3 regions of the Marinomonas algae genome follow, and region 2 is predicted to be linked to each of the others. Evidence: predicted binding sites of a transcription regulator. Region 2 holds the regulator's gene; each other region holds the start of a gene.
The links. Region 2 encodes PhoB, which activates phosphate uptake and scavenging genes when phosphate is short. Its sites were predicted from a motif close to TGTCATANNNNTGTCANA; they were not measured.

Region 1 (2,273 bases), on a different contig from region 2:
CAGTACGTTTTTTAGGGCGAGCTTTAGGGTCTAATGGATCAATCTCAACAATGTAACCTGCACGGTTAGGCTCGTTAGGCTCTTTTGATACATCAAAACGAGAGTCAGACATCGCCCACTTGTAACCCCAATCTTTATGGCTGATGCCATAACGCTTCATCTCTGGAGTTAATGAGAAGTTTTCGTCACTTGAAGAGAAATAGCCGTTGAAGTTTTCTTCACAGGTTAAGTAAGTTCCCCAAGGCGTTTGACCATTACCACAGTTGTTCCAAGTGCCTTTTGCAATAACACCTTTAGAATCAGATGAAGTACGCATCAATTTGTGACCACGAGCTGGACCTGTAATGTCCATTTCTGTGTCGGCAGTAATACGGCGGTTAAACTCCGAATCTTTTACTATGCTCCATTGATTATTTTTATGGGCTATTTCAACTATGCTGACACCATGAGCCGCTTTGCTTTTGCGAATATCGTCTGCTGTTGCTGGCACACCATCTGTACGATTGGCGTGAAGTGTTTTTAAATTCGTGTATTCATTATTTACACATAGAATTTGACGACCGTGATGGGCAAACAATGCCATACCATCACAATGATCTCCAAACGCAGCTTCTTGAGATGCACCAGTACCGCCAGTAGCACCATTAAAATCTGGTGTACTGGAAAACATAGGCTCTCCCCAAGACGCTAATATTTCCCACTTATAACCTTCTGGAACAGTCACAGTATCAAGCGCATTTGCTTTCACCATTTTAAAAGCAAGGCGAGATTCTTCTGACCCAGCAGCAAGCGCTTTACCTGCGGCTAATGTGGTTGATCCCATAACAAAAGCACCCGCGCCAACAGCGACACCGCCGCCCAAAAAGCCACGGCGAGAAACCATCTTATTCGATACTTCTTCAAACTCTACAACCTCTGGCGCTGGTCGTACTAATTCATCTAACTCATCAAAGCTTAAATCATGTTTTTGCACGGTTTTCATAATACTGCCCTATAATATTGTTAATAGATGACTGCCGCTCAGCAACACTGCTTTCCGCATTAGCCTCTGTAAATACTGACTGTTAAAAGAAGACTTCCCCCTGCAAAAGGAAGTTGTACATAAAACTACAGTGAAAAAATGGCATTAAAATGACAGCTAGATTGCATTATGGTTATATGAGGAAAAGGCAACATGTCGAGACTAGTTGCATATAAAATAATAATGCTTTTGAGGATATTGAAATGATCAACACTTTACGTAAATTCTCGATCAATCTACGCTTAGTCAGCTTAGTTTTTTTCTTCTCCTTAGGCTTATTACTCGTTATTTATTTAAGCTTAACCACCAACAAACAATCTCTTCTCAATGAGAAATACTCACAAACAAAGCATGTTGTTGAAACTGCCACTGGCGTGTTTGAGTATTTTTATACGCTCCAGCAATCTGGCGAGCTGAGCAAAGAGCAGGCACAACGCTTTGCTATGGAAACCATCAAAGATACTCGCTATTCAGAAGTCGAATATTTTTGGATAAATGACAATGCAGGCAACATGATAATGCATGGTGCAAACGCGTCATTGAATGGTAAGAACTTATTAAGTCTTGAAGACAAAAATGGGAAAAAAATCTTTTCTGAATTTATCAAAGTCGTAAAAGCGCAAAACGCAGGGTTCGTTGACTATTTATGGCCAAAACCTGGTAGCGAAGAACCGGTTGAAAAAATCTCCTATGTTCAAGGTTTTGAAGCTTGGGGCTGGATTATCGGTTCTGGTATTTACCTAGATGATGTTGATGCTCAATTTAATAAAGAAGCCATCAAACTCAGCATCATTAGTAGCGTGATTATTTTAGCCGCTTTATTTATCTCGTTCTTAATTATGCGCTCGATTCTGCTTCCGATAGGTCAAATACGCCTAGCAATGGAGAACATTTCACATGGTGACGGTGATTTAACCGCTCGTTTACCTGAAGCAGGCAATGACCAATTAACCAAGATTGCAGCTCACTATAATACTTTTGTAAACCGACTTTCTGGAACACTCACAAAAGCTGTCGCACTCAACCAAGAAGTTGAAAATAAAAGCCAAGAGCTAAAAACTGTTGCTTCAAAAACCAAAGCAATCACTCAAGAACGTGAAGGCATGTTTGCTCAGATGACAGACACGATTAAAGAAGTTGATAGCTTTAAAGATGAAGTGATTGAAACAACGCAATCCACTATCACATCAGCACAAAATACAGCTAGTAAGACCCAAACAGGTCAAGAGTCAATCAAGCAAACCGTTGAATC
Region 2 (2,273 bases):
ATGTTTCCAGATCAATCCAATACCGTATGGGCAAGACGTTCTGTTTTTCAACAATACGGAGCGGGAATCTTGGTCAACGAAGCCTTCTTTGATGATATCAACCAACTAAAATCACCATTTGGTTTTATATGAATAAATTGAAAGTTTACCTAGAGCTAACGCGATTCGATCGCCCTATCGGGTCTTTGCTATTGATGTGGCCAACATTATGGGCGCTATGGCTCGCCTCTGATGGTATGCCTGATTGGCACCTCGTTGTTATTTTCATTTTGGGCGTATTTAGTATGCGCTCTGCTGGCTGCGTAATTAATGATTATGCCGATAGAAAAGTAGATGGCAGCGTTGAACGTACCAAGAACCGACCATTGCCTTCGGGTCGTGTATCCGCAAAAGAAGCTCTCGCGCTTTTCGCAGCACTTTGCGCAATAAGCTTTATTTTAGTTCTTTTCACTGACGTTCGAACCATTTTATTGTCATTTGTCGGATTAGGCCTTGCTGCACTTTATCCCTTTATGAAGCGATATACTCACTTACCTCAGCTGTTCCTAGGTTTGGCTTTTTCTTGGGCAATACCAATGGCGTACAGTGCTCAAGGCGGAGACTTAAGCGACCCTATACTTTGGATGCTGTTCGTTGCCAACTGCTTCTGGACGATCGCATACGATACCTATTATGCGATGACAGACCGCGAAGATGACCTCAAAGTCGGCATCAAATCGACAGCCATCTTATTTGGGGAGCACGACCTGCTTATCATTCTTTGTCTGCAAGGTTTGACTTTATCTCTCTTAACTTGGGTTGGTTTACTGGCTGGATTAGGTTGGCCGTATTTTATTGCTCTTGTGTGTTGTGCCGGGTTATTTTATTTGCAATTTAAGCAGGCTCGGAGCCGTGCTAAAGCCGCCTGCTTCCGCTCATTTCTAGACAATAACCGCATTGGCTTTTGCCTCTTCGTTGGTCTAAATTTAAGCTATTTTCTGTAATATATGGCAAAGTTGTGACATTTTAACCAAACTGTCACATTTGACGGCTTTAATAAAACCGTTCCTGAGATGAGGGTAGATCCTGTGACCGGTAAAAAAGTATTAATTATTGATGACGAGTCTTCAATACGCGAAATGATCGCGATTGCTCTAGAAATGGCAGGCTATGAATATTTAGAAGCCGAAAATATTCAGCAAGCCCACGAAATTATCGTCGACCATCGACCAGATTTAATTCTTGTTGATTGGATGATGCCTGGCGGCAGTGGGATTGAACTCACTCGTCGCTTGAAGAAAGACAACACAACGGCTGAAATTCCAGTCATCATGTTGACGGCGAAAAGTGAAGAAGACAACAAAATACAAGGCTTAGAGGTTGGTGCGGATGACTACATCACTAAACCTTTCTCTCCTCGTGAATTGGTCGCGAGATTAAAAGCCGTATTACGCCGAGCAACACCTCAAGGCATTGATGAACCGATTGAAATTGAAGGGCTAATGCTAGACCCTATCAGTCAACGAGTCACAATAGGGGCTCGCCCTTTGGATATGGGGCCAACGGAATACAGATTGCTAAAATTCTTAATGACACACCAAGAACGCGCCTACTCTAGAGCACAACTTCTAGATCAGGTTTGGGGTGGTAATGTCTATGTAGAAGAACGCACCGTTGATGTTCATATTCGTCGTTTACGCAAAGCCATTGGCAGCTCTCACGACTCCTTGATACAAACCGTTCGAGGAACAGGCTACCGATTCTCAGCAAAAAGGTCCGCATGAAAAACATTTGGCGAAATACCATACTAAGTTGGCTGTCAGGTCTTGCAGCTTGCATTGTCATTGGCCTGATCATTGGTCAGTTATTAGGGGTATTATTGCTGTATGTTTTAGGGTCTTTGTATTGGCAGCTGTACCAGCTTTATCAATTCCATAGCTGGTTACGCTATTCCAGTAAGGCGTCGCCTCCGGAAGCCAGTGGCATTTGGGGAGACGTTTTTGACGCCGTTTACCGTTTGCAGAAAAAGCAACGTAAATCAAAACGTCGAATGCGCCAAGCATTAACGCGAATCGAAAGCTCGACGACCGCCTTAAAAGAAGGCGTGATTATGGCGGATAACCAAGGCAATTTAGAGTGGTGGAACAATTCTGCAGCTCACTTCTTTGGTCTGATGCGCCCTGTAGATCGAGGTCAGATAATCACCAACATCGTTCGCAGTCCGGAGTTTTTCCGCTATTTCTCACAGAAACGCTTTGGGGAACCACTGGTTATTAAATCCCCTGCAAAAGAAG
Region 3 (2,273 bases), on a different contig from region 2:
GCTGGCTCGCATATGCCTCATCACGCTCACACGGGTGAAGAGATCACCTTGGTTTTAGAAGGCGCGTTCTCAGATGAAAGTGGCGTGTACCGCAAAGGCGACTTTATTAGTCGTGATGCGAGCCATAAGCATAAGCCTATTGTCACCAAAGACGCTGAATGTATTTGTTTAACTGTGCTCGATGCTCCGATTGAATTCACTGGTTGGCTGGCTCGACTGCTGAATCCAATTATTCGCCGATATCACCCTTATTCCGGAGCCTAACAGCGAATAGTCGTGATTTTCACAGTAAAACAGTAGCTTATGTGGCTAAACACTAACCAATAACAGGCAAGTTGACTGAATTTCTGATATAGTCCTTGTTCACTCAAATAACAAGGACTATTTATTATGGCAACTAAAAAGAAACAGCCAGCTGCTTCGGAAACTTCGGAATCCATTGAAAAGCAGATGCAGGAGTTCCTTGCTCGCGGTGGACAGATAGATAAAATCGACTCAGGTGTTAGCGGTCAATCTCAACTAACAGGCTCACGTCATATCTCTCTAGGTAACAGTAAAACAAAGGCACAATAAGCATTTTGGATTCCCTAAACTTATTGGCTTTTTCCATTTGTACGCCAACTCTATAAACGCTGTTTTAGAGAAAACTCTAAACAAACAATAGGTTGGCGCATCAAATTTATAAACCGACTTTTTATAGAACGAAAATCAACCTATGCTAACAGAATCAGATCGCGCTTTTTTTCGCCCTAAATGGCGACGAGTCACAGCCACTGTATTTTGTGCTGCTTGGTCGGTTCTTGAATGGGTTTCTAACGAGCCATTCTGGGCAGTGGTTGCTGCCGGTTTTACCCTTTATTGTCTTTGGAATTTTTTCTACGCGTACAAAGACGAATAAGACTTTTTCTAAATAAACGATTCCTGCTCTTCTCGACTGTATTTCACATACAAACTGGTCACATTTTCGACATACAATTGTCACCTAGCTGTCACATTTTCACTCTACTCTCCTATAAAACATAAAAATTCTTTTCAGAGCGGAGCAACACTGTGATACAAGTCGAGCAAATGATTGCTAACAAATCACCTCAATTTTTCGACAAAAGCCCCCTTATTACACGCCCTACGTTAAGCGTCTTAAAACGCTTATTCCACGAAAGTGAAGTAAACCAATTCCTGGAAAAAAACGACGGCTGTGTCGGCTTCGAATTTATTGATCGTGTGTTAGATCATTTCAACTTTAGTTATCACGTTAGCCAAGTAGATCGCCGCAACATTCCTGCAAGCGGGCGCACAATGATCATTGCCAATCACCCTCTTGGCGCATTGGACGGATTGGCTCTGTTAAGATTGGTTGGCGAAATTCGCCCTGATGTAAAAATCGTCGCAAATGATTTGCTCATGGGATTTGATGGATTAAGAAATCTCGTTTTGCCTGTCGACAACATCGGCGGCAAAACAGGTCGTCAACAACTCAAAGCCATTATGAGTTGTCTGCACAATGAAGAAGCCGTGATTATCTTCCCTGCTGGCGAAGTGTCGCGTATTTCTCCAAGTGGTGTAAAAGACCAGAAATGGAATCAGAACTACCTCAAACTGGCACAAAAAACCAACAGCCCGTTATTGCCTGTTCACATTGGTGGCCGTAACTCTATGTTGTTTTACACCAGCTCAATTGTCTATCGCCCTCTTTCCACCATCCAACTTGCTAATGAAATGTTCCGTCAAAAGAATCGCAGAATTCCTATGCAAGTCGGTCAAGCCATTCCGATTCAAGAATTGGCACAGCTACCGCTTAGCGATAAAGAGAAAAACAAACTGGTTAAACGCCATTTGTACCGTATCGCAAAAGGCAAAAAACCATTACTAAAAACCGAGAAAACCGTCGAACACCCTCAAAATCGACAGTTAATCAAACACGAACTGAAACAATCCGAACACCTTGGTAGCACCAAAGACAACAAACAAATCTACCTTTTTGATTACGATCCAATGTCTGTCACCATGAAAGAAATTGGCCGTTTGCGTGAAATTGCCTTCCGCAAAGTTGGTGAAGGCACTGGCGAACGCTCGGATTTGGATAAGTTCGACCAACATTACCGCCACTTAATCCTTTGGGATGAAGAAGAGCTCGAAATCGTTGGCGCTTATCGCATTGGTGAAGTGGCTCGTTACATGAAAGAAGAAAAGCCAAATAAAATTTACAGTGCCGAGCTGTTCCAGTATTCCTGCGACATGGAACCTTACTTCGAACAAGGCATAGAACTTGGTCG

Region 1: a site for PhoB is predicted at 1,120-1,137, ahead of ACMUMQ_RS13790 (PhoX family protein). Genes of this name have one in related genera too.
Region 3: a site for PhoB is predicted at 977-994, ahead of olsF (bifunctional ornithine lipid synthase OlsF). Genes of this name have one in related genera too.

Annotation. Positions count from the first base shown of each region.
Region 1 covers NZ_JBLIXK010000012.1:10,823-13,095, reverse strand. Annotated here, with positions in the region: gene ACMUMQ_RS13790 (PhoX family protein) at 1-982, opposite strand, end outside; gene ACMUMQ_RS13785 (methyl-accepting chemotaxis protein) at 1,225-2,273, shown strand, end outside.
Region 2 covers NZ_JBLIXK010000008.1:27,159-29,431, reverse strand. Annotated here, with positions in the region: gene ACMUMQ_RS11500 (chorismate--pyruvate lyase family protein) at 1-132, shown strand, start outside; gene ubiA (4-hydroxybenzoate octaprenyltransferase) at 129-983, shown strand; gene phoB (phosphate regulon transcriptional regulator PhoB) at 1,068-1,763, shown strand; gene phoR (phosphate regulon sensor histidine kinase PhoR) at 1,760-2,273, shown strand, end outside.
Region 3 covers NZ_JBLIXK010000005.1:60,404-62,676, reverse strand. Annotated here, with positions in the region: gene ACMUMQ_RS09095 (ChrR family anti-sigma-E factor) at 1-264, shown strand, start outside; gene ACMUMQ_RS09090 (PFL_1563 family small protein) at 391-573, shown strand; gene ACMUMQ_RS09085 (hypothetical protein) at 716-898, shown strand; gene olsF (bifunctional ornithine lipid synthase OlsF) at 1,051-2,273, shown strand, end outside.